DNA from 4 places in the Fictibacillus sp. S7 genome. Region 3 is predicted to be linked to each of the others. Evidence: riboswitches for the same ligand, from Rfam matches in the RefSeq annotation. Region 3 holds a riboswitch; each other region holds the start of a gene.
The links. A riboswitch is a leader RNA that binds a small molecule or an ion and turns the genes downstream of it on or off. The one in region 3 is predicted to bind S-adenosylmethionine.

Region 1 (7,906 bases), 1.2 Mb from region 3:
TTTGGCCTCGAACAATATATCAGCAACTATGAAAATGAGTTCTTTGGTGAAAATCGTCCCTTCTATTGGGGAGCGGGGATTGGCCAAACGGCTGAGGAAGGCATGGGCAGGGCACTGCAGAATGCCCTTCACGAGGTGTTTCAGAAAAAGCAGGATTACCGTGTCAGCGAAACGCCTTTGAACCTGTCTTCCCTTGAAGATGAACGGTGCCAATTTTTATGGCAGTCATTGAAAACCCTCAAGCCGGCTCCTCAGCTCTTTTCTGGAGAAGCTGTGCTCGGTTTTCCGGTGATTTGGGTTAAGGGCGACGAAAATTGGCATGGAAGTGTGGGACTGAATCAAAAGATGGCGGTAAGCCGTGCATTGCAAACGGCTTTGATAACTGCTCAAGATAAGGAAATTTGTCATTTCCCATATGGGGTTACCGCTTCCTCTGTTACCGTCCATAAAGAGAAACAGCCCGAGTTTTCCTTTAACGAAGAAACATGGAAAGAAACCTTTCTGTCTGCTTTAAATCGGCTAAACCAGAAGGCTCAATTTTACGAGCTGCAAGCGGAATCCTTTTTCACCGAACATACAAAAGACATTTATGGTGTGGTGTTAAGCGGGGTGGAACAGACATGAGCCAATCCATCGTTATTATCGGCAGCGGAATGTTGGCTGATCAGGTACACGAGGAGCTATGCGGACAGTACTCATTATCAAGGGCAGCTATAGTGAGCGAAGCGGTTTTGGATCAACAAGCGCTCGCCCTGGTGCTTCACGATTCCTGGATACCTGGGGAGCACCGGAAAGCCGAAGAGGTCTTTCGGTCATCCGGCATTCCCTGGCTCCGGGGCTTTGTTGCCTTTGGCGAAGCCTGCATCGGCCCCCTTGTAGAGCCTGATCATGAGGGCTGCTCAGAGTGCGCAGACCAGCGCCGCTTTATGGCCGGTTCAAACCGGAGAGAACATTTCCATCTGAAGGAATATATGATGGACCATCCTCAAACGGAAAATGATCCCTGGGCTTCCACTCTCGGTCTAAAACATGCCTCCCTTCTTATACAGGAGGAAGTCCATCAGATCTTGTCCGGGAAAAAAAGCCGTACCTTTGAACATGTCTTTCTTCTGCACTTAAATACGCTCCGGCTATCCAGCCACCTCGTTCTGCCTGATCCGTATTGCCCGGTATGCGGAAATCTGCCGGAGGATACAGCAGAAAGAGCAACGATTCACTTAAAACCCAGCCCTAAAGCCTCCCTCCAAAGCTTCCGCTGCCGCTCATTGGAAGAGCTGGAAAAGATACTTGGCAGAAATTATATCGACCACCGAACCGGTCTTCTGAATCAAAAACACTACGACCTCACTTCGCCGTTCGCTGATACGGTAGTGAACCTGCCCTTGCTGACGGGCAATGAATTATGCGCCGGACGCACCCATTCCTTTGTTCAAAGTGAACAGGGTGCCATCTTGGAGGGGCTCGAAAGATACTGCGGTTATGCGCCAAAAGGAAAACGCACAACGATTTATGCTCCGTATGCGGAGGTGGCAGATCATGCCCTTAACCCGAAAGCTGTAGGCGTTCATACAGAGGAACAATATAATCGTCTCCATTTTCCTTTCCAGCCGCTCACCCCTGACCGATCGATTGATTGGGTGTGGGGCTACTCGCTAACACAGGAACGGCCGATATTGGTACCGGAGACCTTTGCTTACTACAGCCTGGGATGCGGCGGAGGGTTTGTCTATGAAACCTCTAACGGCTGTGCGCTTGGCGGCAGTCTGGAGGAAGCCATCCTCTACGGAATTTTTGAAATTGTGGAGCGTGATTCTTTCCTGATGACATGGTACGGCCGGCTTCCTCTACCGTGTCTTGATCCCGCATCAATCAATGATCAGGAATTCCAGCTCATGATCAAGCGTTTACGCACGGTGGCTGGCTATGAAGTCCGGCTGTATAACTCAACAACCGAGAACGGCATCCCAAGTGTTTGGGCTATTGCCAAAAGTACAAAATCCACAGGCATGAACGTCGTCTGTGCCGCCGGAGCCCACATTGATCCTTTGAGGGCAGTAAAAGGTGCGGTACAAGAGATTGCCGGTATGCTGCTCAACCTGGACGAAAAGCTCGAACACAACCGGGAAAAATACGTCAGCATGTATCACGATTCCTATCTCGTCCAACAAATGGAAGACCACTCGATGCTGTACGGCTTAAAGGAAACAGAAGAACGCCTGTCGTTCCTGTTGGATCAACCTGCCGTAAGACGCTTTGACGAGGAATTCTCGCCGCCCCGCCAGCAGCCGGATTTGCTTGACGATTTAAAGGATATCCTGAACATATTTGGCCGTCTTCAAATGGAAGTTATTGTCGTGGACCAAACCAGTCCGGAATTGAAACGAAACGGACTTCATTGTGTCAAAGTCATAATACCTGGCATGATTCCCATGACGTTCGGCCATCATCTGAGTCGCCTGAAAGGATTGGACCGTGTTTTAAACGTACCCGCGAAACTCGGGTATACAAAAAAGCCGCTGAACGTCAGCGACCTGAACCCCTATCCCCATCCGTTTCCATAATTCGTCCCGAAGGAGGAAGACTATGAACCTCGATGAGTTTTTATATAAACTCCATTATGAGACAGACCGGGTAAAGCCTGGGGACTGGGTGGTGAACTGGGACGACGCCCCCCTTCCCTATAAGCTGTATCAGGAATTGCCGTCAGTAGAACTGCCTATTTCTCCCCTTTTCCATTTCAAAGAGCAAAAAACATCCATTCCATCCCTAGAAGAGCTCGGCCACTTTTTAAAATTCACATTCGGCCTTACCCAGATCAGCCAGACATTGCCGGTTGATGACCAGACCGGAGAATGGACCACCTACCGGCGCTTTGCCCCCTCGGGCGGCGCCCTTTATCCAAGCGAGCTGTATCTTTATTTAAAAATGGAAGGCCTGCCACATGGCATTTATCACTATGATGCAGCACATCACCGATTGGTCGCTTTGCGAGAAGGGAATTTTGACAGCTACCTCCAGCGTGCTCTCGGGAGCCGTTGTGATGTTTCTTCCGCCTTTGGCACAGTTTTTCTCTCGGTTTTTTTCTGGAAAAACTTTTTCAAATACCATAACTTTTCCTACCGGCTGCAGGGACTGGACACCGGATTTGTGATCGGCCAGCTGCTGGAAACGGGCAGGAGGCTCGGGTTTCAAAGCCGTGTATATTATCAGTTTCTTGACCGTGCCATTAACCATCTTCTAGGGATATCCGGGCAAGAGGAAAGTGTATATGCGATACTTCCTCTTTCCGTTGATCCGGCGGTGGAGTGGTCCAGAGAGGAGAAACTTGAAGAATCGGTCACTGCCGCCTCCTTATCCAGCGAACTGCCTCCACTTTCCCATTGTCATTACGTGCGATCAAGGGAAATCAGGCCATACCCAGTAATACTAAAAATGAATGAAGCCTGCCTGCTGAACTCGTTAACATGGAAAAGGGAGAAAACCGAAATACCAAAACCTCCTCGAACTGAGCGGTTATCGTACGACTTTTATTCTGTCTGTGAAAAACGCCATTCTCCCGGGCTGGACTTTTATCAGAAGACGGTAAGTAAATCTACATTAACAGCTCTTCTAAACGAAGCCTTCTCTGCCTCTTTTCACCAAAATGATGTGGATGTATCGGATGTTTCGCTGTATTGCTACGCATACAGCGTGGCAGGTTTACCGAACGGATTTTATTCTTACGATGAATCAAGCCATGATTTATCGCTTATTGAGGAAGGTGATTTCCGCACCGAGCTGCAGGATGGATTGCTGGCAGACACGGTCAACCTGGCCCAGGTTCCACTACATTTTGTCATTGCCGGTGCAAGAGACCATAACCAAGCTAATTATGGATACAGAGGCCACCGCATCCAGCACATGGAGGCCGGGATTTTGTCCCAGCATTTGCTGCTCGCCGCTTCTGCGTTGGACCTCTCTGGACATCCGCTCCTTGGGTTTGATGTGAATACCTATGATGATCTCTTTAAACTGAGGGAAACGAAAAAAACAAGCCTGTTGTTCCTGCCAGTGGGGGGCTCACGTCCCCTGCCAAGATTACAGGGACCATTATAGTGAATAAAACGGCGGGTTAGGATCCCCCGCCGTTTGTATATTTATTATCACCCATCATGTAATTCGAGCTGTCCCCTGGTTTCGCACCATCCCCTCCCCCTATAGATAGCCTGGAATATAAAACAAAGAGCCGCCGGAGCGACTCTTATGAAAATACTCTATTCAGATTTACTTCTTCATCCACTCCGGCTTGCCGAAGCCTTTAAATTCTTTATCCATTGTTTGTTCAAATTCTTTCGACTCTACCGCTGCTTTAATGTCTTTAGCGAACTGGGATTTCACGTCTTTCGTATTCACTACCACACGATTTCGGTATTGATCCGGCATGTTCTCAAGGAATAGCGCATCCTGAAGATTCATTTTTGCTGCGATTGCAAAATTTCCCGGTACAGCGGAAACATCCGCACTTCCGACTGCACGTGGCAATTGGGCAGCCTCCAAAGGCTTAAACTGAAGTTTCTTTGGGTTGTCTTGTATATCTTTTTCAGAAGCCGTTAATGGATTAACATCTTTTTTGATGGTAATAAGCCCGGCATCCTGGAACATTAACAGCGTTCTTGCCAGGTTTACTGGATCATTGGCAATGGCAATGGTGCTTCCATTCTTAATGTCTTCTATTTTTTTAAATTTCTCAGAGTATACTCCCATTGGAGCGGTTGGCACACTGATTAGCTCAGACAGTTTTAGGTTCTTCTCTTTTGCGAAATTTTCCATATAGATCTTATGTTGAAACAAGTTGGCATCAATGGATCCTTTGGATAAGGACAGGTTAGGCTGTACATAATCACTAAACTCTACGACTTTGACTTTGTACCCCTTTTTCTCAAGTTGTGGCTTGATCGCTTTTGTTACCATGTCGCTGTATGGACCGGCTGTGGCGCCAATGGCAATATTCTTTTTATCACCAGAGCCTGATGATCCACTCGATGAAGATCCACAAGCTGACAAAAGGCCAACCACAAGCAGTAAAATAAGTGCAGACAAATACTTTTTCATAGTTTCTCTCTCCTATTAATTATTATCTTTTATCTACTTTTTTAGAGATAGAGTCTCCCGCAAGCTGAATAACCTGCACAAGGAGAATCAAAACCACCACTGTGGTAATCATAACGGTGTTATCGTAACGATAGTATCCAAATCGAATGGCCAGATCCCCAATACCTCCGCCCCCAACAATTCCGGCCATTGCAGAATAGCCGACCAAACTAATGGTTGTAATTGTGAGCCCTTGAACAAGTCCAGGCTTGGCTTCCGGAAGAAGAACATCCTTAATGATCATCCATGAAGTGGCTCCCACCGCAATAGCCGATTCTATGACACCCTTATCAATCTCTCTCATTGACGTTTCTACCATTCTTGCAAAAAAAGGAATCGCTGCTACCGACAAAGAGACAGAGGCCGCAGTAGGACCAATCGTTGTGCCGGTAAGAAGATTCGTTAGAGGAAGCAATGCCACCAAAAGAATGATGTAGGGAATGGAACGAATCAAGTTTACGATCCATCCGGCAACACCTTTCACCACCGAATTCTCCAAAAACAATCCTTTATCCGTTACAAACAGCAAAACACCAAGCGGAAGTCCGAGAACAATTGCTACAAGCAGCGAAATTCCCACCATATAGAGAGTCTCGAAAAACGCCTTATTAATATCCGGCATAAGCTGGACGAGCGATTCAAGCAGCATCCTGGACCACCTCCAGGCTTCTCGTTTTGCTGGTGATGTAATCAATTGCCTTTTTTACTTCGGACGCTTCTCCTGTCAATTCCATAATGAAAATGCCAAGAGGTGTATCCTGAATGTATTCTATTTTGCCGTGCAGGATGTTTCCTTTCACCTGATACCGCTGGAAAAGCTCGGATACGACAGACTCCTCAGCGATTTCACCTTTAAACTGGATCTTGATGATGGTTCCCTTTCTTTTCTCAATCAGCTGCTCTGGAAGATCGAACTGAAGGATACTATTAATGAAATCCCGGGTCAGCGGCTTTTTCGGATTGGAAAAAATCTCATACACCTCTCCCTCTTCGATCACTTCCCCGTTCTGCATAACTGCGATTTTATGGCAAATCTCCTTCACCACTTCCATCTCATGCGTTATCAGAACGATGGTCAGTCCAAGTTTTTTATTTATATCTTTTAACAGATTGAGAATGGATTTGGTTGTACTCGGATCTAGTGCTGAGGTCGCCTCATCGCATAACAGCACCTTTGGATTGTTGGCAAGTGCCCTGGCAATCCCTACTCTTTGTTTTTGTCCACCACTCAACTGTGCCGGATACTGGTCTTTTTTATCAGTCAGATCGACCAGATCCAAAAGCTCCAAGACACGCTTATTTGCTTCAGCTTTCGTCTTTCCTGCTGCTTTAAGTGCAAACGCAATATTTTCATAAACCGTTTTTGAGCTCACTAGATGAAAATGCTGAAAGATCATCCCAATTTTTAAACGTGCTTTTCGCAGGCCATCACCTTTCAGCGTCGTAAGGTCGACTCCATCAATTTTCACTTGACCCGATGTTGGCTTTTCAAGCAAATTCAAACAGCGGATAAGTGAGCTTTTACCAGCACCGCTATACCCGATAATGCCGTAGATTTCCCCTTCTTTTACATTAAGGGAAACGTTGTTCACCCCTACGATTTCTTTCTTCTTTGAACGATACACCTTTACCAGGTTGTTGACTTCGATCAAGAAATTGCCCCCTCTTTTCTTTCAATGTAAAAAAGCCCCTTTCATCATGAAAGAGGCTTTTGATTATGCATTCAATCTCACCTTATCTTTCAGAATGAAGTTCATTCTGCAGGAAGTGGCACCTTTCCATATGGAGGTTGCCGGACGTCATTGGGCCTAATCCCTCAGTCTCTCTTGATAAGAACAGTTATTATATTATTATTAGAACATTTTTAATCATAAAATTCTTTTTTATCCTTGTCAATACTATTCTGCGTGGAATGGTCGGGATTAAACGCTTTCATTAAGAAATACGAAGATAGAGTTTATTACCATTTATGAAAATGAAAATTAAAAGTTAACGGTTAGTTTTTTTGATGTTCATTCGGTTCAACACCAGTTAAACCATGGTAGTCATAATCCTTGAAAGGAAAATAGAGGTTATGAGTCAATTTTGTAAAGGTGAGACTTGTCCATACTTCTTGTTGATTCTTTATAAATTCAGATCTTAAATCACCAAAGAGAAAATACAGATTATGATACATTTCATCATAATTGTCCTGTTCCACATTAAATAATTTAGGTATATTATGGCTATAAATAAGCTTATTGCTTTCTTTTGAAACATAATAAAATAAAGCATAAATGTATACCGTCTCCCCGTAATTCTGGGATAATTTGGTTTATAAGCCAGGCTGCGTCATGATAAATATTCTCCATAGTTTTCGTTTCCATTATACCTCGCTATTCCTTATTAATGCTTTCTGTTCAAACTTTATTGTAAAAAATAGGCACCCAATAAAACACCCCACCAGCTTACTAAAAAATAAGGAACTCTCTTTAATTGGATAAATTTTAATGTTTTTTTACGATAGAAACGGACTTTCCTATAAAAATCGATAAAAATCATCGGTTTTTCTGCAATTATTTGCGCTTCTCACTTTCTACCAGCTTTCAAATAATTGATATTTGTCATATAATAGAGATAGTTCAATCCATTAATTATTGTAATCCGCGATGATATCGTTTTCATTAAGACAGGAAAGTGTGTGACTCGATTGCACCTTGACTTGGTGTGACTACTGCAACTTTTCTGCAAATATTAGGCGAAAAGGTTGGTATAAATGAGCAACAGAGAAACTAAC
Region 2 (7,906 bases), 650 kb from region 3:
GAGAACTGAACAAAACCATCGTACTGGTCACACATGACCTCCACGAATCGGTTTTTTTAAGTGACAGGATTATTGTTCTCCACCCATCCGGTGAGACGGAAGAAATCATGGTTCAGCTGCAAAGGCCGAGAGAGACATATCTATCCCCTGAAATAACAGAGCTGATCAATACATTGGAGAGCAGAATTACACATGAATCGTATCAAAGCATTTTTTAAGGATTATTATTTATTTTTGATGGCAGCCATCCTCCTGCTTGGTGCATGGGAATGGCTTGTGGATACCGGCAGGCTGCCGTCTTTTATTCTGCCGGCACCGTCAGGCATCCTACTGTCTCTTTTTGAGAACAAGGACATATTGCTTTTTCATGCATGGGCCACGTTTAAGGAAACGATCCTTGGCTTCGTTATAGCGGCAGTGGCTGGTGTTTCACTTGCGGTTGCCATGTTTTTTTTCAAATCGTTACAACGAACAATTTATCCCGGGGTATTGATTTCCCAGACCATACCGATTATCGCGCTGTCACCGATTTTTGTCCTTTGGTTTGGCTACAGCATATGGAGCAAAGTCGCGGTTACTGTTTTGATCGCTTTCTTCCCCATTGTGGTGAGCACCTATGACGGCCTGAACCATCATGATCGGGATTATGTGGATCTTTTGCGTTCCATGGGAGCAAGAAGATGGCAGATCTTTAAAAAAGTACAGATGCCCATGGCACTTCCCTCATTCTTTTCGGGCATCAAACTTGCTGCTGTATTTTCAGTCGTGGGTGCAACAATCGGTGAATGGCTCGGGGCAAGTGAAGGGCTCGGCTACTATTCCAGAAGAATGTCAGGCAGTCTGAACGCAGAAGGTGTCTTTTCCGCCATCTTCCTTTTGTCCCTGCTTGGCATGTGTTTCTTTGGGGCAGCAGCACTTGCGGAAAAACGAATGTTCAGATGGAAAGAAATCAGAAAGGATGTACAACATGAAAAAGTGGATAAAACACAGTAAATGGCTGCTTGCAGGGTGTCTGCTTCTCGCACTTGGTGCCTGTTCCTCTTCCGCGACTAAAAGCGGGGAAGGGAAAGATAGATTGAAGAAAGTGAGCGTGATGCTCGACTGGTACCCGAACGCAGTGCATGCCGGAATTTATGATGCCATTGAGAAAGGTTATTTTAAAAAGGAAGGCATTGAGGTGGACGTGAAAATGCCGGCTGAAACCAATGATCCGTTAAAGCTTGTGGCAGCCGGGCGTACGGACCTTGCATTGACCTACCAGCCGCAGGTTGTGCTTTCACGTGCCGAAAACATTCCGGTGGTTTCTCTTGGAGCGATGGTGAGGCATCCGCTTAATCATCTGATGGTGCCAGAGAAAAGCAGCGTTCACACACCTAAAGATCTTGAAGGAAAGAATGTAGGTTATCCGTCTATTCCGATTAATGAAGCTATTGTTAAAACGATGGTAAAACATGACGGGGGAAATCCGGATAACGTAAAAATGACGGATATCGGATGGGATATCATTCCGGCGATGGCTTCTAAAAAAGTTGACGGCATCTCCGGTGGCTATATCAACCATGAACAAATTTTGCTGAAAAAAGAGGGGCACCCTGTCCGATCCATCGATCCAGTAAAATACGGAGTGCCTGATTATTATGAGCTGGTACTTGTTTCGAGCGAAGATGGATTGAAGAAAAACAGGAAGCTTTACCAAAAATTTTGGCGGGCTCTTTCAAAAGGACAAAAGGATGTACAAGAGCATCCGGAGAACGCGTTGAATATTTTATTTCAGCATGAAAACAAAGAGTTTCCCCTGGATCAAAAGGTAGAAAAGAAAAGCCTTCGAATTCTTCTGCCCTTGATGGACAGTGGCAGCAAACCCTTTGGGTATGAGGATCAAAAGTCGTGGAATAAGGTTTCAGAGTGGCTTTATGAGACAGATATGATCAAAAAGAAAATAGATACCCAAAAAGCCTATATTAATCTGGAAAAATAACAGAGTAGACTCCGCCTTGTTTGGTTATGTTAAGTACCAGGCAAGGAGGTGTCCGGCATGGCCAAAAATGAAAAAATCCGCAAGCAAAACGCGGAGCAGCGAAAAGGAAAGGCGGATATTCCGAAGGGAACGTTTGCTGATCCAATTGCCAATCAGGATGATATCGCCGAAATCAAGAACAACAAGGACAGCCAATAACGAAGAACACGCCCTGATTTCAGGAGCGTGTTTTTTTGATTTTGTTGTATGCTAGAAAGAAGAATAGGGGGTGCGGGAATGCTGATATGGGAACAGAGCGGGCTGGAGAAAGTGATGGATGAACTAGAGATTATGAACTCCAATCCATTTTATAATGAGCTGTTTTACGGGAAAGGCAAAGTGGACCCGAAGGATGGCAAGCCGTGGCTGGGTTTCCTGATGGTTGCCAAATCCTGTCAAAACCAGGGATTGGCAAAAAAGCTTTATACGGAATGCGAAAATGAGTTAAGAAAGACGAAGCTCCACGTATTGCGGCTCGGAATCTTAACGGGTAATGCTCCTGCGTTGAGCTTTTGGAGCGGAATGGGCTTCAGAGAAATCGAAATTAAAGAAAACGAGGGGGGGAAAATACATATTTTTGAAAAACAATTTTAACCCTTCTGATGCTCCTCCCTTTTTCCTAAACTGCCAATTTTCCACATATTGATGGTCAGGCGTGCATATCTTCATTGGTATGAAAAAAAGTTAAACTGCCTTAATATGTGCTTAATCATTGCGGGTTAAAATGGCAGGGAAAAGGAATAGGAGTGGAAAGGTATGAAGACATACTGCTTTTTGCAGGAAAAAATGAATTCCAGAACAATATCAAAGCTTGTTCATAAAGCGAACGAATTTGAAGAGTGTCAAATCTATTTCGAATTCGATAACTGCCAGATGAATGCCAAAAGCATGTTAAGCATGAGTAAACTCTCAGGCATGGCTGGCTTGTGCTGTATAACAGCGCAAGGACAGGATCAGCAGGATGCCCTTGAAGGAATACGTGAGATTTGTGCAGGAAAATTAGTGTAGCCTTATGCGCCTGAAAATTCCTGGGACCCTTTAATGGCTTTGGCCATCACTTTTACAGATTTTGCTTTTCATATCGCTGCGAGTGAAAGTTTCAGTGGAACGGTAATCACCAAATCCTTCATCATGGCTCTGGTGCCTTCACTGCTGATCATGTTTTATCTTGAACGGAAAAATAGGTCCAGGAGCGGTTGACGCTCTTCTTCCTCCATGATAAAGTAAGACTAATTTAAAAAAGCTTATCCAGAGCGGTGGAGGGAAAGGCCCGATGAAACCCGGCAACCTTCAGGCAGATTGTCTGAAAAGGTGCCAAGTCCTTCAAAGGTACAACTTTGAGCGATAAGAGATGAAACCGGAATGTAACTCTCTTATCATCGATAAGGGAGTTTTTTAGTACTAAAAAAGTCATTTGCTACATAACATGTTTCAATCTCATATGTACTCTTATCCAGAGCGGCGGAGGGAAAGGCCCTATGAAGCCCGGCAACCTACAGGCATATTGCCTGAAAAGGTGCTACTACCTGCAGGAGAAATCCTGGATGATAAGAGGAGGCCGTGACGCCCTCTTCTTAGGAAGGGGGCTTTTTTCATTTCGGAGCTATTCTCGAGAGGTAAGCTTATCCAATCAAACAAAGGGAGAGATATCATTGAGTGAAATTAAAATTGCATTGCTGGGACTGGGAACTGTGGGAACCGGGGTATATTCCTCATTGTTAAAAAGAAAACCTGAGATTGAACAGTTGCTGGGAAAAAAGATCCGTCTGTCAGGAATATTGATTAAAAATCCGGCAAAACCGAGGTCCGACTTTCAGAAAGCGCCATTATACTCAGAGTTTGAAAAAATTCTGGGTAAAGAGGCGCCAGATGTGGTCATTGAAGCCATCGGGGGAATTGAACCGGCCAAAACGTACATTACCCGGTCACTGGAAGCAGGGTGCCATGTAATTTCCGCCAACAAAGACCTGATTGCCCGTCATGGAGAAGAGCTAACAAGCCTTGCGAAAGCAAGAGGAGCACGCTTTGTATATGAAGCAAGTGTAGGCGGCGGCATCCCGGTGTTAAGGACACTGAGGGAGCTTTTGCGAATCAATAAAGTACAGCACGTGGAGGGAATATTGAATGGAACGTCCAATTTTATTCTCTCGCACATGAGAACAACTGGATCTACGTTCCCGGAAGCTCTGGAACTCGCCCAGCAAAAGGGATATGCAGAACCTGACCCGACGAATGATATTGAAGGGCTGGATGCTTTTTATAAAGCCATGGTGCTGAGTAAGTGGATTTATGGTGAACAGCCGTTATGGGAGGAAGCCGAGGTAAAGGGAATTGGAAATGTGCGTCTTGAGGAAATACAGCTCGCAGAACAGCTTGGACTGCGCCTAAAACATCTGGTGCTCCTGGATGACAGTCTCGAGCTGAAGGTGAAACCGGTGTTGGTAGACAGTGAACATCCGCTTTATGGAGTGGAAGGAGTGGACAATGCGGTCCGTATTCAGACGGATCTTCTTGGCTGTTTAACCTTACAGGGACCAGGTGCAGGGGCTGAAGCAACAGCAAGTGCCATCGTGGAAGATTTTTTATCCCTGTATGAGACGGGCAGCGTTTATCAGGACAAACCGGCCGTATCTGAAGTCGTTCATAAGAAACAGTCCAAAGAGGGAACAACCTATCTTTTGTTTGGTGAAAAAGAACACATTTCGGGAGATACAATTTCTGCACTGCAGCTTCAAGGAGCAGTACTTGATACGGTTTCCCTGCCGGATTCCTCTCTCATCGCGTTCCTGTACGCTGGAGATTTGCCTGTAAGCACATTGCATTTCACCAGCATTTATCCTGTGAGACTCTCGGCTGCAAGCGAGGTTGCTGAGGAAGTTCTATTATAAAAAAATAAAAAGATCCAGGCGGACAACCGCCTGGATCTTTTTTGCTGCTTGAACGATTAGCAGCTGCTGCTGCTTTCACAGCCGCCGTGGCCGTGACCGGACCAGCATGAACAGCCGATGATGATCAAGAGGATGAACAATACGATGATGATCGCAAATCCTCTTCCGCCGCCATAACCGTAACCGCCGTAACCGCCGCATCCGCCGCCATAACCATACCCATAAGAAGCCGTTGACACAGGTACGTTTAACGGAGCGTTAATTGGTGCATTAATCGGTGAGTTTGCATACATTTAAAATTCCTCCTTTAATATCCAATTCCAACATTCTCGATACAGTATATGTAGGAGGCATCACTCGGTCTGGACGTTTGCCTTGTTGGCAAGCCTAATTACCGTGCAATGAAAAACGCACACTTTAGGGGAAACCAAAAGCGTGCGTGCAGATTACTGCGCGAGCAGTGCTTCTATTTCTTTTTTCATATCCTTCGGTGAGGTTTGAGGAGAATGGCGGGATACGACTGCTCCTTGTTTGTTCACCAGGAATTTGGTGAAGTTCCATTTAATTGCCTTTGATCCTAAAATCCCGGGTGCTTCACTGGTTAAGTAGGTAAAGAGAGGGTGTGCATGATCGCCTTTTACATCCACCTTGGCAAACATCGGGAAGGTCACTCCGTAATTCAACTGGCAAAATTCCTGGATTTCCTCTTCATTTCCAGGTTCCTGGCCAGCAAACTGGTTGCATGGGAACCCCAGGATCTCAAGACCCTGATCTTTGAATTCATCGTAAAGCGCCTGAAGTTCCTTATATTGCGGAGTAAATCCGCACTTACTGGCTGTATTGACGATAACCAATACCTTACCTTCATACTCCTGAAGTGATTTTTCCTCGCCCATGATTGTCTTCGCATGATATTCGTAAACAGACATAGCATCCTCCCGTATGTACGTATTAACATTCATAGTAATAGTGTAGTAGTTTTATGGCCGAAAAGAAAATAAAACGCTTTCTTTTTCAGGGACTAATAGCATGGGACCAGGGTTGCTATTTAGTTACATGGAATCATTTTATGGTCAACAAACAATAAAAGACAAAATATTCCTTCAATTCACTTTATACTGTAACTAACTTACATATTTTGCATAACAGTCGATTATTGGAGGCGATAAAATTGAAAAGTCGAAAGACAAAGAAAAAGCTCATAGCTGTGTCGATGGCTGCTGCCATTCTGCTGCCTTTGCAGCTAGCTACCGTCCATGCGGCCAGCCCTTCCACAACGGCAAAGAATGAAGCCATGGTGGTAAAAATCCATCTGAAGAACCGTGCGGACCTGGACAAACTACTAAGCTATGGAATTGATCTTACGGAAAACCTTGACCAGCATGCAGGCCAGGGAATGGAAGCTGACGCTATCCTGACCAAAGAAGAGATGGAAATTTTGCAATTAAGAGGGTACAAGACGGATGTTATTTCCACCCAGCATGAAATTCAAACCTTGAGGCAGGAGCGCCAATTTACGGTTCAGCAGGAAAAAGACCTGGCAGCAGCCAAGGACAAGGTTACCATTTTACGAGCCAACTATTTTACAAGCCAGGGCGGCAAATTCCTGTATGTCGAGGCGAAGACGGATGCAGGCTCTCTCAACTCAACCGTACTTACCGCAACATGGGACAAAGGAAAGAATACGGCACCTGGATCAGGTGGAACAGCAGCGCTTGAACGAATAGAGGACGCGGATGTCTATATGTATCATTCGATGCTGCTGCCAGTGGACACCCGTCCTTCAACCGTTAACATTACGAGCAGTCTTGGCGGCATCATGGAAGCAAAAGTGACTGACTGGATCGGTGGCAAAAAACCAACTCCAGGTAAACATTATGTATCGGATTTTACAGACCATTATATGACCCCAACCGAGCTCGATCAGCGGATCAACAAGCTGGCAAAGCAATTTTCCAGTATTGCGGAAATTGTGGAGCTGCCATATGAGACCAATGGTTACCGCAGAAAGGCACAGACAATAATTGGAGATCAGGCGAATCCCGCTTCGGCTGTCGTCATTACCTCGAAAAAGTGGGGCCATGAAGGCGGAAACAGCATCAGCCTCCAGGCAGTAAAGCAGGAGGGCGCAAATCTTCCGCTGTCCATTGATACAAAGGAAAACACGATTGTTGTCAAACTGGCGACTGATCCCGCCGGACAAAGTTCGAGTAAAGCAAAAGACGTGATTCAAAAAATTAACGCAGAGGCAGGAAGTCTCGTTACCGCCACCTCCTTTAGAGGCAGCAGTGGAGAAGGTCTTGTAGCCTCAACGGAAAAATTGAAGCTCACGGATGGCTTAAAAGCGCCGGAGTCGATTTCGCGCGAACCGCATACAATGAAAGCAATTCGGATCGGAAAACATCGGGATGGCTCGAAAGCCGGCGTTCTCCTTTATTCACAGGAGCATGCCCGTGAGTGGGTGACACCGCTCGTATCCGTGGAAACGGCGGAAAGATTGCTCAGAAACTACAGTACAGACAAAGCGACACGCAAGTTGCTGAATAACCTTGATATTTTTATCGTCCCTTCTGTCAACCCGGATGGAGCCACCTATTCTTTTTATGATTATAACTGGCAACGAAAGAACATGACCAATCATTGCGGCCCCGAGAAATCGGACCCGGCTCTCCGCAATACATGGGGTGTCGACCTGAACCGCAATCACGGAACCGGTTCGGTGTATGATGGGTATCTTGGCTCTTCGACAGATTGTCAAAGCTCGGTTTACGGAGGACCTACAGAGCAGTCAGAACCCGAAGCCAAAAATTTGATCTGGCTGGCCGATGAAAATCCGAATGTGAAGTTTGCCATGAATGTCCACAGCTACGGCGGCTATTTCATGTGGCCTCCGGGAGCGTACAAAGCTCTTGGGAGGGAAACATTGCCGCGTCCGACTGCCGGACAGGAAGCCTTCTTCTGGAGCGCGTCGGAGCGGATTCTGCAGCAAATAAAGGAGTAT
Region 3 (7,906 bases):
ATGGTTCGCAGAGGAAGGAAAGCGGGTATACGGCAGAACCATCCCGGCGTCTGCGGAAAATAAACGGATGCAGGTTTTGAAACAGCCGGTTGGCGTTGTTGCTGCGATCACACCATGGAACTTTCCCGCTGCGATGATCACTCGCAAACTCGGTCCTGCGCTTGCAGCCGGTTGCCCGATTATCATTAAACCGCCGAAGGAAACACCGCTTACCGCCATCAAACTGGTGGAGCTCTGTGAAGAAGCAGGATTTCCAAAGGGAGTCGTCAGCCTTCTTACCGGTTCATCTTCACTCATTGCGGGTGAAATGATGGAAAGCGACATAGTGAAGAAAATTACCTTTACCGGATCTACAGAAGTAGGAAAAATGCTCATTGAGCAAAGCGCGAAAACGGTTAAGAACGTGTCCATGGAACTTGGCGGACATGCACCTTCGATTGTTCTTGAGGATGCCGATCTTGAGAAAACGGTGCAAGGGATCATTGCCTCCAAATTCCGAAATGCGGGTCAAACGTGCATCTGTATTAACCGTGTGTATGTTCACGAAAAAATATATGATGAGTTTACGAAAAAGCTGGTTGAAGAAACTAGCAGGTTAAAGGTCGGCAATGGATTGGAAGAGGGCACTGATATCGGCCCTATTATCAATCGGGACGGCTATGAAAAAATTAAAAAGCATGTCGACAATGCCGTTGAAAAAGGGGCAGAATGCTTGCTTGGCGGCAAAGGGCAGGATGAAGGAAATGCGTGTTTCTTTGAACCGACCGTTTTAAAAGATGTGAATCATGACATGCTCATCATGAACGAGGAAACCTTCGGACCGGTGATTCCGGTGCAAAAAATTACATCAGATGAAGAAGGCATCAAGCTTGCCAACAGCAGTCCGTTCGGCCTCGCTGCTTATATTTATACTGAAAGCATGTCACGAGGCACACACTTGGTGGAAGGATTGAACTACGGAGTCATCGGCTGGAATGACGGTGTTCCGTCTGCTGCCCAGGCTCCATTCGGCGGTCTGAAAGAAAGCGGTATTGGAAGAGAAGGTGGAACAGAGGGCATGGAGGCCTATCTGGAAACCAAATATGTCAGCATCGTCATCTGATTTTGGCAAATATAAATTCAAAGGGGGAAAAATGAGATGGATTTGGGGCTAAAAGATAAAGCGGTAGTGGTTCTTGCTTCCAGCAAAGGGCTTGGGAAGGCAACGGCCATGAGATTTGCAGAAGAAGGGGCAAACGTCATGATCACAAGTCGTGATGAAGCAGCATTAAAGGCCACAGCAGAGGAAATCAGTGAAAAAACAGGCAGCAGGGTTGAATATAAGAGGTGTGATATCACCAAAAAAGAGGAGATCACCAGTCTGGTCAGTGCGGCTGCGGAGGCGTTTGGCACCATTGATGTATTGGTGAATAATGCCGGAGGTCCGCCTGCGGGCAACTTCGATTCCTTTAATGACGAGGAATGGGAATCCGCTTTTCAGCTCACCTTGTTAAGCCTCATCCGAACGGTGCGTGAAGTTCTGCCGCACATGAGAAAAAATGGAAGTGGCCGTATCATCAACATCGCTTCCTCATCCATCAAGCAGCCAATTGATGGATTGACGCTATCCAACACCTTCAGAACGGCGATCAGCGGGTTATCCAAAAGCCTGTCACAGGAGCTGGGTAAAGACGGCATCCTGATCAATACAATCGGGCCGGGACGAATCGGAACCGACCGTCTGCAGGAACTGGATGGTAAAATCGCCGAGCAGCGTTCCATAAGCAAAGAACAGGTAAAGGAAGAAATGGTGAAAAACATTCCGCTTGGCCGGTATGGAACGCCGGAAGAATTTGCGAGGACCATCGTTTATTTGGGTTCAGAGGCCAATACGTACATCACCGGACAATCCTTTTTGATTGATGGCGGCATGGTTAAGGCATTATAGAATAAAAGAGCTTCAGCACTGCGAATTTGATGCAGAGCTGAAGCTTTTTATGGAGAATTCAGCAGGTTTCAAATTTATTAAGCTAAAAGTGAAGATATTGGGGGGAAAGAAATAATTGGACATAACTGAATAATCAGACAACTCACTCCCCACCGATTAAACCACAAAAAACAGGCTGGATGACTTCCAGCCTGTTTCTGTTTGCTATAACACTTATACCGACAAGACTTTTTTGATACGTTCGATCGCCCAGTTGAGGTCCTCTTCAGAAATAATGAGAGGAGGTGCAAACCGGATGACATTTTCATGGGTTTCTTTGCAAAGAAGACCTTCTTCTTTCAGCTTCTCACAATATGGACGGGCCGCCTCGCTCAGCTCCACGCCAATAAATAACCCTCGGCCACGTACTTCGGTAATCTTCGGATTCTTAATAGACGTTAACTCATTCAAAAAGTGCTCGCCGAGCTCAAGGGAACGGCTCACCAGGTTTTCTTCTTCTATAACCTCCAGTGAGGCAATGGATACCGCTGAAGCCAGTGGGTTGCCTCCAAATGTGGAGCCATGGCTTCCTGGATTGAACACCCCAAGAATATCGTTGTCAGCAGCTACGCAGGAAATTGGCATTACCCCGCCGCCCAATGCTTTTCCGAGAATGTACACGTCAGGAACAACATCTTCCCAGTCGCAGGCAAACAGCTTTCCGGATCGTCCCAAACCAGATTGAATTTCATCCGCGACAAAAAGGACATTGTTTTCCCGGCAAAGCTCACGAGCTTGTTTCAGGAAGCCTTCAGGAGGAATGACAATGCCGGCTTCTCCCTGAATGGGTTCCAAAATAAAAGCAGCCGTATTCGGTGTGATGGCTTGCTTCAACGCTTCGAGGTCACCGTAAGGAATCAACTTGATTCCTGGCAGCATCGGACCAAATCCTCGTTTGTACTCTTCATCAGAAGACATGGAAACGGCCGTCATTGTACGTCCGTGGAAGTTTCCTTCGCAAGCAATGACTTCCGCCTGATTGGCTTGAACACCTTTCACGTCATACGCCCAACGGCGGACCGTTTTAATTGCGGTTTCAACTGCTTCTGCCCCTGTGTTCATCGGCAATACCATATTTTTGCCTGTGAGTTTCGTTACTTTTTCATAAAAGTTTCCAAGCTGGTCATTATGAAAAGCACGTGAAGTCAGGGTGATGCGGTCTGCCTGGTCCTTTAACGCCTGAATGATCTTCGGATGCCGGTGCCCCTGGTTCACGGCTGAATATGCGCTCAGCATATCCATATATTTGTTGCCTTCCGGATCATAAACCCATACGCCTTCGCCTTTGGAGATGACAATTGGAAGTGGGTGATAATTCTTCGCCCCGTATTGTTCTGTTTTGGAGATGATGTTTTCTGTTTTAATCATATCTCTCACTCCAATCTTAGTATTGTGAATTCTTTTACATTATAGCAATGAAAAGGCTTTCTTCCTAGCCTTACTTCCGCTCGTGAAGCGCGCCGGCACGCTTCATGGTATAGTAAAGTGAAGGATTATACACAGGAGGAAATAAATATGTTACACTTCCACGTTTTTTCATGGGCGGCTGCGCTTGTTTTATTTTTTCTGACTTATACCCTATACAAAAGAAAAAATAAAAAAATTTCCCGCATTTTGCATATGATTCTCCGTCTTCTGTACATAACTACCATCTTTTCTGGTGGGATGCTTATCTATCAGTGGATCCAGGCAGGTGCGGTAAATATGGGACCGCTCATTATTAAAGGGATCCTGGGTCTGGCAGTTATCGGCTTGTTTGAAGTGATGCTGCTGGGTGCAAAACGAAATGAGGATAAAAAGTCCCGCTGGATTACGCTCATTTTGGCATTGGCCCTTGTCTTTTATTACGGATATTCAGTTTTGCCAATGCATTTTTAAAAAAAAAGAAAAAGTTCGTACCCCCAGGAACTGTCATGAAGGAGTACGAGCTTTTTTGTATGTGGTTATTTTTTTAATTTCGCCAGTGCTTTCTTATAATTCCCGCGGGCAATGCCTTTTTCCGTAATAATGGCTGTGATGTACTCGTGAGGCGTTACATCAAAAGCTGGATTGAAAACTTTTACCCCTTTAGGTGCAATAGGCACACCTTGTACATGGGTGATTTCCTCTGCAGGACGTTCTTCAATCGGAATGTCATCGCCAGTCGGGGTGTGCAGGTCGATCGTTGAAAGGGGAGAGGCAACATAAAAAGGAATGCCAAGCGCCTTTGCCTGGAGTGCAAGTCCGAACGTCCCGATTTTATTGGCTGTATCTCCATTGGCAGCAACCCGGTCACATCCAACGATTACAGCACTGACCTGTTTTGTTTTTAATGTATGAGCAGCCATGTTATCCGTAATCAGCGTAACGTCAACTCCGGCCTGTTTTAATTCCCACGCGGTTAATCGGGCTCCCTGGAAAACGGGGCGTGTTTCATTGGCGTATACCGAGAGATTCCATCCCTTTTCTTTTGCCAAATAAAGAGGAGCGAGCGCCGTACCATATTTTGCCGTTGCAATCCCGCCTGCGTTGCAGTGGGTCATGAGGCGGTCGCCGTCGCTTAGCAGGGTTAATCCGTTCTCGCCGATTTTGCGGCAAATCTCCTCATCTTCCTTCTGAATCAGAAGGGCTTCCTGTTCAATGCGTTCAACTGCCTCTTTCGTCTCGCGGACATTGGCAACCGAAGCTGTAATGCGGTCAAGTGCCCAAAATAAATTGACAGCCGTAGGTCTGGATGTCGAAAGAAAAGCGGTTTGACGGTTCAACTGTTCTTTAAATTCAACGAAAGAAAGGGAGGTGTGGCTTTTTGCCCAAAGAACGATTCCAAAGGCGGCAGCAATTCCAATGGCCGGAGCACCTCTCACGTTCAATTTTTTGATGCAGTCCCAAACCTGTTCAATGGTGGTGACATTAATATAAACCGTATGATGGGGCAGCTGCTGCTGATCCAAAAGAAGCAGGTGATCCCCTTTATAGCGTAAAGATGAAATTTGCGTTTCTGTTGTACTCATATAAATTAAACACTCCTGATGCTGGTAATAAATTCTTCAATATTTTTTATTCGTTGTTTGTTCTTGATCCAATCCCGACCGAGTTTAAGAGCCTTCTTTTTAAGGATGATTTGTTCATCGAAATCAGCAATGGAATCCAGGTCTGCAACATGAGCCAGGCCAATGGTCCGGCGGATGACTTCACAGCCCGCGAAACCGACCATATCTGTAAATATGCTCTCCAGGACTTCATCTTCAAAACCCGGGAGTTTGGTTGCCAGCTCCACACCCTCGTTTCTCCAGAGTTCTTTGTATGTATCCGTAAAGGTAATCCATGTGTCTCTGATTAAGCCGGAAAGGTACAGCTGGTATTCGGCCCGTTTTTCTCCGTCTTTGATATGAGCCCGCTGAGCGATATGGTTCATTGCGATATTCGCAAAAAAGTGAGCGATATCAAATCCTTGTGGACCGTAGTAGGCAAATTCAGAGTCGATAATTTTGGTGGATTCCTCTGTTACAAAAATACTCCCTGAATGCAGATCTCCATGAAGCAATGCTTCGGCATGTGTCAAAAATTTAAGTTTGAGCCGGGCCGCTTTGTTTCTTAGGCCCGAATCATTCCAGAGTTCTGAAACGGCATCCTGCAGTTCTGCAGGATAATCATTGGTTTCAATATTATAAAATGGATCGGTAAACACGAGATCTTCGGTTATTTTGCATAGCTCAGGATTGGTAAACTGCTGGACCAATCTTTTTTTCTCAAACGGATGTAAATAAAAATCACTGGTGTAGAACAGGTTTTTCGCAATGAAAGTTCCAATATGTTGAGCCAGGTTCGGGTAGGTTACTCCATCAATCAAGCCTTTGCGCAGAATCACATGAGAGGACAGATCCTCCATGACAGTAACGGCCAGGTCGTTGTTGGTATAAAGGACTTGGGGAACATGTTCAGACGCGAACTCAGCAAATTTTTTCAGTGAATCACTTTCAATACGTGCCCTGTCCAGGGTAAGCGGCCAGCTCTCTCCAACGACTTTGGCATAAGGGAGCGCCTGCTTGATAATAACCGATTTTTGGGTAGACGGTTCGACCAGCCGGAATACAAGATTCAAATTGCCGTCACCGATCTCATTGACCTCAATGGATCTGTAATCACTGAACAGGCCGAGTTTTTGGGATAGTTCGATCACGGTTTGCTCATTGAGCGGTGTGTAGGCTTGTTTTGTTGACGTTGCCATAGGGTTTACCTCCGAAGGATAAATGTAAAAAAGGCCTCTTTTCTTGAAGAAAAGAGGCCTGGATGTATAGTTTCCACGCCTCTTATCTTGCAAAGCTTAAGCTTTGCTGGAATTAGCACCGTGCCATACTGGAAGTCCAGGCTTCAAATAAAGACGCCCCATTTCACAATGGTATTACGGTCGGTTGCTGGGTTTCATCGGGCCAAATTCCCTCCACCTGCTCTTGATAAGAGACATTCATCATTAAGTTGTTAGAAAACACAGAATGCAATAATAATTTACAATGGCTATCATACAGCTTTCAAAGGAAGCTGTCAATTGCAATTTTCAAGAAGATTAATAGTGTTCGGGTCTGCGGTCCTCAAAAATGGGGATTCTGCTTCTGACTTCATCAACGAGATCCGTCTCGATCTCGGCAAATAAAATGGTTTCATTTTCACCATCTGCTTCAGCGATGACGTCTCCCCACGGATCGATGATGATCGAGTGGCCGGCAAAGGCGTTATTGTTATCCCGGCCGATTCTGTTGCATGCGATCACAAAGCATTGGTTTTCAATGGCTCTCGTAATTAAGAGATTTCGCCAGTGAGAGAGCCTTTGGGCAGGCCATTCGGCCGGCACGAACAGAAGGGAGGCACCATCGAGAACATGGGCGCGGATCCATTCCGGAAAACGGATGTCATAACAGATGACTCCTGCAGCCGGAATGTTCTCCAGCATAAAATTCCCCTTGGTGGAACCGGGGGCAATGAACTTCTCTTCCTGCATAAGGCGAATCAAATGCAGTTTGCTGTACTCTCCAATCTGCTCACCCTCGCGATTAAAGGCGTAAAGTGTGTTAAAAATGCCATTGTCTGTTTTATTGGCAACAGAGCCGGCAACGATATTGATGCGGTGCTGCCGTGCTAAACCGCTCATCAGCTTTTTCAGATTATCCCCGTTGGCGTCTCCAATTTCAACAAGACGCTCCAAATCATAGCCGGTCGTCCAGAGTTCCGGCAGTACGACGATATCTGCGTTTTGTTTTGAGGCTTCTTCAATTCTTTGTACGGCTTTCTTAATATTCTCTTCCGGCAATCCGAGCTGGATGTCCATTTGGATCAGTGCTACATTCAGTTTCATGCGTATCCCCCATTAAAACGTTTTGACAGATTTTCAATAAGCGTATAACATATTGGATTAGAATTTCAAGAAAATTACGAATGACAGGATGTGTGAATGTGAAACGTTTCCAGCAAGCAGATGCGTTAAAACGCCTGCCTGAACAATTTTTTGCCAAGCTTGTGGGAAAAGTGAGTGCGGTTGCCGCACAGGGGCATGATGTGATTAATCTCGGACAGGGAAACCCTGACCAGCCGACACCTCCTCATATTGTTGCTGCCTTGCAAGAGGCAGCGGTTAATCCTCAGTACCACAAATATTCTCCTTTTCGGGGATATGATTTTTTGAAAGAAGCGGTAGCTGTTTACTATAAAAATGAGTTTGGGGTAGAGGTTGATCCCAAAAAAGAAGTGGCTGTGCTGTTTGGCGGAAAAGCTGGTCTCGTAGAAGTTGCACAGTGTTTTCTGAACAAAGGAGATACTGCTTTAGTTCCGGATCCGGGTTATCCGGATTATTGGTCAGGCGTCGCCATGGCGGAAGCAGAAATGAGCATGATGGCGCTGAAAGAGGAAAATGACTTTCTTGTCGACTATAACGAAATTGATAAAGAAACGGCCGACCGTGCCAAATTA
Region 4 (7,906 bases), 3.2 Mb from region 3:
GTTCTTTAAGTGCTTCTGCTTTATCTGTTTTTTCCCAAGGAAGCTCAACGTCTGTACGGCCGAAATGTCCATAAGCAGCTGTCTGCTTGTAAATCGGACGGCGAAGATCGAGCATTTTGATGATTCCTGCCGGGCGAAGGTCAAAGTTCTTGCGCACAAGATCAACCAATACCTCTTCAGAAACTTTTCCTGTTTCAAACGTGTTTACAGCAATGGATACAGGCTGAGCTACACCAATAGCGTAGGCAAGCTGAACTTCAACTTTGTCAGCAAGACCGGATGCAACAATGTTTTTCGCAACATAACGTGCTGCATATGCTGCAGAACGGTCTACTTTGGTCGCGTCTTTCCCGGAGAATGCTCCGCCACCGTGACGGGCATATCCGCCATACGTATCAACAATAATCTTACGGCCAGTCAAACCGGCGTCCCCTTGTGGTCCGCCAATTACAAAACGGCCTGTCGGGTTGATGAAGTACTTTGTATTTTCGTCAATCAATTCTGCAGGTACAACAGGCTTGATTACTTGTTCTTTAATATCCGCCTGAATTTGTTCAAGTGAAATTTCAGGGTGATGCTGAGTTGAAATGACAATCGTATCAATACGAACCGGCTTGTCATCCTCATCATATTCAACCGTTACTTGAGTTTTACCATCTGGACGAAGGTAAGGCACTTCTTCCGTTTTGCGCACTTCAGCCAGTCGGCGGGACAAGCGATGTGCCAATGAAATCGGAAGCGGCATGAGTTCAGGTGTTTCGTTGTTGGCATAGCCAAACATAAGACCCTGGTCACCAGCACCGATTGCTTCAATTTCTTCATCCGTCATCGAACCTTCACGAGCTTCAAGCGCCTGGTCAACCCCCATCGCGATATCAGCAGACTGCTCATCGATGGATGTCAGAACCGCACACGTTTCGGAGTCAAAACCATATTTCGCGCGGTCGTAACCGATTTCTTTGATGGTTTCCCGAACCACTTTCGGAATATCAACATATGTGGATGTAGTAATTTCCCCTGCAACCAGCACAAGTCCGGTTGTTACGGAAGTTTCACAAGCTACACGGGCATTTGGATCGTTAGCCAGGATTTCATCCAGGATCGCATCGGAAATTTGGTCACAAATTTTGTCCGGATGCCCTTCTGTAACTGATTCAGATGTAAAAAGACGACGACTTTTAGACAATTGAGATCCTCCTTCTCTATTTAACGCATAGAGCAATATTTTTATAAGATACGGTACTCATTCCTATATGGATACTTTGTTTTTGTAAAATATTCAGGTTCAAACCATTTTGAGACATAAAAAAAGCCTTTCCCTAAATCATCATACACGAGGGAAAAGGTCTTATATCTACGCCTTCACCTCTTATTTTCAAGGCTTGTTCACCTTGCAGGTTAGCACCTTTTCACTTCATTTTTTGGCACGAAGTGTCGGTTGCTGGGTTTCATAGGGCCTGTCCCTCCACCTACTCGGAATAAGAGTAGCCGTTCCCGAAATATAATAGCGCAGTTCGACAAACCTGTCAACTTGAAATGGCATCCCTCCCTCATCCAGATAGAAATTTTCAGCGTCACTATGTCTGATAATAATGTTTGCCAGTGCTGATCAGAGGATAATGCCTGATTTTCGAACCAAATCGTAAAATGTTAAATAAAATAGTATACATTATTTATTTTAATGTGCTATACTAATTTCAAATTTAGTCATGTTGACGGTGATTAATATATTCTTTAAAAGGACGGTTTTGCGAACATGAATACGGTTGATTCAACGACGACTTTAGATGATATTCTAAACAGCGCAGCTACTCATGAAAATCTCCCAGTACCTATGCTTGTTGAAAAAGCACTGCTCCGCAACGAAGCGATTTTATCTTCGACAGGTGCTCTCAGAGCCACAACTGGAAAATACACTGGACGCTCTCCAGAAGACAAGTTTTTCGTGGACGAAGCCAGTTCAAGCGGAAAAATAGACTGGGGCAAAATCAATAAGCCTTTTAATGAAGAAAAGTTTGATAAGCTTTACAAAAAAGTACTTCATTACTTAGGCCAGCAAGAAGAACTTTTTGTGTTTAAAGGCTTTGCTGGCGCTGATCATGCTTATCGCCTACCCATTCAGGTCGTGAACGAATTCGCCTGGCATAATCTGTTCGCCCGGCAAATGTTTATCCGCCCTACAGCTCAAGAGCTAAAGGGACTGGATGCGGAATTTACCGTGGTCTCCGCTCCCGGGTTCCAGGCTGATCCTGAGGTAGACGGCACAAATTCAGAAACTTTCATTATTATATCATTTGAGAGAAGGATTGTTTTGATCGGCGGCACAGAATATGCCGGTGAAATCAAAAAATCGATCTTTTCAGTTATGAACTATATCCTTCCCGAAAAAGGGATACTTTCCATGCACTGCTCGGCAAATGTCGGACAGGAAGGCGATGTCGCCCTTTTCTTCGGCTTATCCGGAACCGGTAAAACGACTCTTTCCGCTGATCCTCACCGCTCGCTGATCGGAGATGATGAACACGGCTGGGCCAATACAGGCGTCTTTAATATCGAAGGCGGATGCTATGCCAAAACCATCAACCTCTCTCAGGAAAAAGAGCCGCAAATCTGGGATGCTATCCGATTTGGAAGCGTTCTCGAAAACGTCGTCCTGGATGATTTGACACGTGAAGGAAACTATGATGACGGCTCATTGACCGAAAATACAAGAGCAGCTTATCCGATTCAGGCGATTCCAAACATCATACAGCCAAGTGTTGCCGGACACCCGAACACCATCATATTTCTGACAGCTGATGCATTCGGAGTATTGCCTCCGATCAGCAAACTGACGAAGGAACAGGCAATGTACCACTTCCTGTCCGGGTACACAAGTAAGCTTGCTGGCACAGAGCGTGGAATTACGTCTCCTCAGGCCACCTTCTCCACTTGCTTTGGTGCTCCATTCCTGCCGCTTGAGGCAACGGTTTATGCAGAAATGCTCGGCGAAAAAATCGATCACCATGAAGTAGAAGTTTACCTTGTGAACACCGGCTGGTCCGGAGGGGCATACGGCGCAGGTAAGCGCATGAACCTTTCCTATACAAGAGCCATGGTCCAGGCAGCGCTTCAGGGTGAGTTAAAATCTGTGGAAACAGTAACCGACCCGATCTTTGGATTAAACATCCCGATTCACTGCCCAGGTGTTCCTGATCAGGTGCTCCAGCCAAAGAAAACATGGAGCACCCCGGAAGAATATGACCTGAAAGCCAAAGAGCTTGCTGCTCAGTTCAATGATAATTTTTCAAAGTTCAATAATGTTCCTGCTGAAATTAAAGGTGCAGGCCCGCTCGTCTAATAAGAATATATCCAATTGTACCGCTTCCTTTAAGGGAGCGGTTTTTATTTTCCAAAAAAATGTTGCAAACGACACCTTTGTCGCTTATATATCGAAAACCGGTATGAGCAAGCAGCCGGAATTTTTTCATCCTTGATTCATAAAGGTATCGAAAACGGTGAATTTGATCCTGTTGTATCCATCGATGACATGAGCCGGTTCATGATTAGCTTTCTGGACGGGATTGCGATTTCTGCGATTACTCTGACTCACGGATTTATGCAAACAGGCAAGCAGATCGACCTTTTTGAAAATAGCATGAAATCCATGCTGAACGTAAAAGAGCCGGATTTGTCACAACGGTGACAGCTCCGGCTTTTCTTTATTTCGGGTTTTCATCCACTCACAAAATGCAAAGGTAATCTTCCTGTTTTCCTGGGGCGGGAAGTGGTGGGTATACTGGGGATAAAACCAGGTTTCCACCATTCCCTTCGGATCCAGGCATTCTTTTAACACTAACGAATGTGTAATGCTGACATTCTCATCCTTGCAGCCATGTATCAAAAGAAGCGGGACAGTAAGTCCTTCACAATAATGAACAGGCGATCTTGTCCTGTAGCCTTCCGGAACTTTCGATGGTGTTCCCCCGATGACACGCTTCATCATTTTTCTCAAATCTACCCGCTCTTCATAGGTCAGGGCCATGTCTGAAACCCCTCCCCAAATGACTACAGAACGTGCTTCTGGATACTTCAGTGCCGTAAAGAAGGCCATCGGCCCGCCACGGGAGAATCCAAAAATATGAAGCTGATCATGATCAACGATGGATAAAGAACGAAGAACTTCAAAGGCATGGAACGCATCCTGCCGGTCTTCTCCGCAAAAGTCTTCTCTGCCCTCTCCCCCTTCATTTCCACGATAAAAAGGAGCTATCACAACAAATCCCTGGGAAGCAAGCTGAATAATCCGCGGAACCCGTACCATTCCCACTTTTTTTATGCCGCCCCGCAAATACAAAAATCCAGGCAGCATGTCTTTCCCGCTGTTCTTGGGAATGGCCAGAAGCCCTTTTACGGTCAACCCTTCACTCTTATAAGAGATTCTGAATAACGTAATCTGTGGATGTGGAGAAGGATACCGTTGGGCATGAGTGATCAGGCTGCTGTCCAGCACATAAATTCCCCCTTTTCTTATTTAGGCCAACACACAATTTTACCATTCACATATAAAGTATTACATGAAACTTTATCCTTCATTCGAATATAAAGGAGGCTAACGATTTGAAACGTATAAAAGCCCAGCTTATGCTTTTCTTTTCACTGATCTTGACGGCATGCCTGCTGTTGTCGGCATGTTCTTCCGATACCTCGGAAAAACAAAAGCGTGATAAGGTTCGGGTGGCTGAAGTAACCCGGTCCATTTTCTATGCACCCCAATATGTTGCGATTGAAAAAGGCTTCTTTAAAGACGAGGGCATTGATGTGGACTTAAAGACCACATGGGGCGGAGATAAAACCATGACGACGCTTTTGTCCAACGGAGCAGATATTGCCCTAGTCGGCTCTGAAACGTCCATTTATGTAGGTGCCCAGGGAACGAGCGATCCTGTCATTAACTTTGCACAGCTTACCCAAACGGATGGAACCTTCCTAGTAGCCCGAAAAAAGCCGGATTATTTTTCCTGGAATCAGCTCAAAGGCAGCACCTTCCTCGGACAGCGCAAAGGCGGAATGCCACAGATGGCAGGTGAGTTCAGCTTGAAGAAGCACGGAATTGATCCTCATAAAGACATGAAGCTGATCCAGAACATCGACTATGCCAACATTCCAAACGCCTTCGCGATTAGATACTTTACAGACTACATGTAACTCCAACAAATAAAAGGAAATCAGACGATTTCCTTTTAAGATTAGATTTTCTTTATTTTTTGAAGGTTAATATAAATGGTGGTGGTAAATCGTCTATTCTCTTAGGTAAGGATTTAAAGCATCTATTCAAAGCTGGAGAGAATCACCTGATTATACCACACTAATCATCGTTCCAATTACTGATTAAAGTTCACTTTGATGGCGCAACGGTAACAGTAAAACCAGTTCGATAAAACTTCATTATGTGGAGAAATGGCGGTGAATAATGAACCTATATGTAGATAACCTTAGAGACTGTCCAGATGGATACTCAATAGCAAGAACATATGAAGAAGCATTAGCATACCTACGGAACAATAAGGTAGGTATTCTTTCCCTAGATCATGATTTAGGTGAATATGAAAATGGAAACTTGTTACCGAATGGCTATGACTTAGTTAAAACAATTTGTGAAGAAAGATTGAGAGCAGATAAGATTTACCATCCCTTCATCTATTGACAATTATCGGGTAAATAGTATGATTAAAAAAGTGCTTTTTCGACAATTGGGAGGGGTTTTATGGGGGTTAAGCCTTTAGAAAATCCGTCTGAAGTCATATTTATAGAGAATAACTTACTTACAGGTGATTTTTGTGACTTCAACGGTAAGAGAAGTTTGGTAAAAAAGAAGCATAACAAGAAGTATTATTTGTATAAAGATCATGGGGCAAGTAAAGCTAAGACATATGACCATGAGCCGATGGAAGTAATTGATGTAGTTCCGTATGGTAATGACGAAATCATCTTCTATTGTGACGCAAGAAACAATGTTTCATTTGTTAGAAGTAAGCCTCATCCTCGACTTACACACAGCCAAATCGCAGATAAAGTTGAAAAATTGCCGATGTTTTTAACATTTGCAATGATGATATTTTCCTCATTGGTGTTCTTTGGAGTTATGAGATTCAGAGATTATGATTTCAAAGACACACAGTTATCATTAGGTTACAAGAAAACTTGTAATTATAGAATACGATTCATATTTCCAAAGAGCATTAGAAGTAAATTTGCAATGAGAACGGGTAAGTTGTCACTCCTGGTTCATGCGTATTTCGTTCTTATTCCACTTAAAGAAATCTATAAGCATTACCTTGAATCAAGTGAAATCAATGTACCAATGTTCGTTAAAGTTGTTAATGAGCATGGGAACTATTATTACACCTTCAAATTTAGATCCAGCAGCAAAGCAGGAAAACATCATTTCGTATACAATACTCGGTCAATTAGAGTATGGGGAACAGATGTAGAGATGTATGTAAGAAAATCAATAAGCGGTCAGTATGTGCTTGTTGTATCATCCATTCTTAATAAATTGATCCCACTGAAAGAGAAAATTGCATACGTAGCAAGTCGGTTCAGACGAAACCAAGAAGTGTATGACATTTACTTTGAGAAGTTTGCCCAGGGAGCTTCAGAATCAGGATTTGAGTTATTCAAACATGCTGTTACACAGAATGAAAAGAGTATTTACATACTCGACAAGGATAACCCACAATACAATTCACTGAAGGAATACTACCCGAACAACCTTTTTGCTAAGAATAGTATCAAAGCATTTTATCATGTTTTCCTTGCGAACAGTTTCATTTCATCTGACCTGGTTACACATATTCAGAGAAGATTATATGATAATGATTCACTGTTGAAAAAGAAAATACTTGAGAATGATAATAAGATTTTCTTGCAGCATGGAGTTTCTTTAGCGACTGACTTGTTTGAAAGAGGATACTACAACAAGAAAGTTCCTATTTCACCTGATTACATTGTTGTTAATTCAGAGTATGAGAAGAGATTGTTTACACGTAAATCCAACTATGAAGAGCAAGATATGATTCTTACTGGATTGCCTAACCTGGACTTGTATGTTGATTCAAGGAAACAAAAGAAGGATGAAATTACATTCTTGCTTACATGGAGACCTTGGGATTTAACAGGTCAAGTAACTGAAGGTAGCTACATTGACCGTTATTTAAGTTTCATTGAGACGATTAAACGAGAGCCTTTTTATCAAGATAAGAAGGTAAATGTAGTATTACACCCGAAAGCAAAGAATATTCTTGAGACACAGTTTCAGGATATTTATGATAAGAACAAGGAAAGTTTCTATGATGGTGACATTAAGGAAGCGTTGCTTAACTCTAAAGTATTGATTTCTGATTACTCATCTGTAACGTATATGGCCTTTGCTGGTGGAACAAATGTTGTGTTCTATTGGGAAGATAAAGAAAAGGCAGAAGTAGAATATGGTGCTCCTAACATTCTTCAGGAATATAATTCATTTGGAGACATTGTGTATGATTTCAAGAATCTTGATAAAGTGATTCAGAACAACTACAAACGACCACAACAATCAAAGCACATTAAGAAGTATGATGTAATGGTCGAATGTACTCAAGGAAACAATACACTTGAAACTTATAAAGCAGTAAGTAAGATTACTGGAAGGCCTGTTGAAGAAGTGGTTATTCACGAATCAGCTCAGTCATTAGCATAATAAAAAGTATCTGTGTGGATGATTCTGCACAGATACAATCTTTAATATAAAAATAAATAATATAATTATACAATCCACTCTTCGAATACAGGAAATCGAAACTTTCCATTGGAAGAAATGTTTCTATACTTTACCTTGTTCCTGTTTCAAATGATATCTTCCATATCCTTTAAAATAATCGTACAA

Region 1: another riboswitch for S-adenosylmethionine. It lies ahead of DMO16_RS13515 (methionine ABC transporter ATP-binding protein); the one in region 3 lies ahead of mtnK (S-methyl-5-thioribose kinase).
Region 2: another riboswitch for S-adenosylmethionine. It lies ahead of DMO16_RS10820 (homoserine dehydrogenase); the one in region 3 lies ahead of mtnK (S-methyl-5-thioribose kinase).
Region 4: another riboswitch for S-adenosylmethionine. It lies ahead of metK (methionine adenosyltransferase); the one in region 3 lies ahead of mtnK (S-methyl-5-thioribose kinase).

Annotation. Positions count from the first base shown of each region.
Region 1 covers NZ_QJKL01000001.1:2,620,660-2,628,565, forward strand. Annotated here, with positions in the region: gene DMO16_RS13490 (bacteriocin maturation protein) at 1-624, shown strand, start outside; gene DMO16_RS13495 (TOMM precursor leader peptide-binding protein) at 621-2,561, shown strand; gene DMO16_RS13500 (SagB family peptide dehydrogenase) at 2,584-4,095, shown strand; gene DMO16_RS13505 (MetQ/NlpA family ABC transporter substrate-binding protein) at 4,264-5,091, opposite strand; gene DMO16_RS13510 (methionine ABC transporter permease) at 5,114-5,779, opposite strand; gene DMO16_RS13515 (methionine ABC transporter ATP-binding protein) at 5,769-6,782, opposite strand; SAM riboswitch class I at 6,862-6,966, opposite strand; gene DMO16_RS25440 (immunity protein YezG family protein) at 7,127-7,408, opposite strand; gene DMO16_RS13525 (malate:quinone oxidoreductase) at 7,886-7,906, shown strand, end outside.
Region 2 covers NZ_QJKL01000001.1:2,112,585-2,120,490, reverse strand. Annotated here, with positions in the region: gene DMO16_RS10845 (ABC transporter ATP-binding protein) at 1-218, shown strand, start outside; gene DMO16_RS10840 (ABC transporter permease) at 193-993, shown strand; gene DMO16_RS10835 (ABC transporter substrate-binding protein) at 968-1,978, shown strand; gene DMO16_RS24280 (hypothetical protein) at 2,036-2,176, shown strand; gene DMO16_RS10830 (GNAT family N-acetyltransferase) at 2,255-2,611, shown strand; gene DMO16_RS10825 (HPr family phosphocarrier protein) at 2,774-3,025, shown strand; SAM riboswitch class I at 3,259-3,368, shown strand; SAM riboswitch class I at 3,464-3,571, shown strand; gene DMO16_RS10820 (homoserine dehydrogenase) at 3,670-4,905, shown strand; gene yjcZ (sporulation protein YjcZ) at 4,962-5,144, opposite strand; gene DMO16_RS10810 (glutathione peroxidase) at 5,352-5,834, opposite strand; gene DMO16_RS10805 (M14 family metallopeptidase) at 6,077-7,906, shown strand, end outside.
Region 3 covers NZ_QJKL01000001.1:1,465,620-1,473,525, reverse strand. Annotated here, with positions in the region: gene DMO16_RS07485 (NAD-dependent succinate-semialdehyde dehydrogenase) at 1-1,102, shown strand, start outside; gene DMO16_RS07480 (SDR family oxidoreductase) at 1,139-1,927, shown strand; gene DMO16_RS07475 (ornithine--oxo-acid transaminase) at 2,141-3,334, opposite strand; gene DMO16_RS07470 (DUF1516 family protein) at 3,482-3,844, shown strand; gene mtnA (S-methyl-5-thioribose-1-phosphate isomerase) at 3,910-4,956, opposite strand; gene mtnK (S-methyl-5-thioribose kinase) at 4,962-6,173, opposite strand; SAM riboswitch class I at 6,253-6,406, opposite strand; gene DMO16_RS07455 (carbon-nitrogen family hydrolase) at 6,510-7,295, opposite strand; gene DMO16_RS07450 (pyridoxal phosphate-dependent aminotransferase) at 7,394-7,906, shown strand, end outside.
Region 4 covers NZ_QJKL01000001.1:4,623,797-4,631,702, reverse strand. Annotated here, with positions in the region: gene metK (methionine adenosyltransferase) at 1-1,186, opposite strand, end outside; SAM riboswitch class I at 1,367-1,485, opposite strand; gene pckA (phosphoenolpyruvate carboxykinase (ATP)) at 1,757-3,340, shown strand; gene DMO16_RS23505 (hypothetical protein) at 3,431-3,685, shown strand; gene DMO16_RS23500 (alpha/beta hydrolase family protein) at 3,674-4,477, opposite strand; partial or broken gene DMO16_RS23495 (ABC transporter substrate-binding protein) at 4,624-5,160, shown strand; gene DMO16_RS25090 (cyclic-phosphate processing receiver domain-containing protein) at 5,453-5,686, shown strand; gene DMO16_RS23490 (CDP-glycerol glycerophosphotransferase family protein) at 5,747-7,720, shown strand.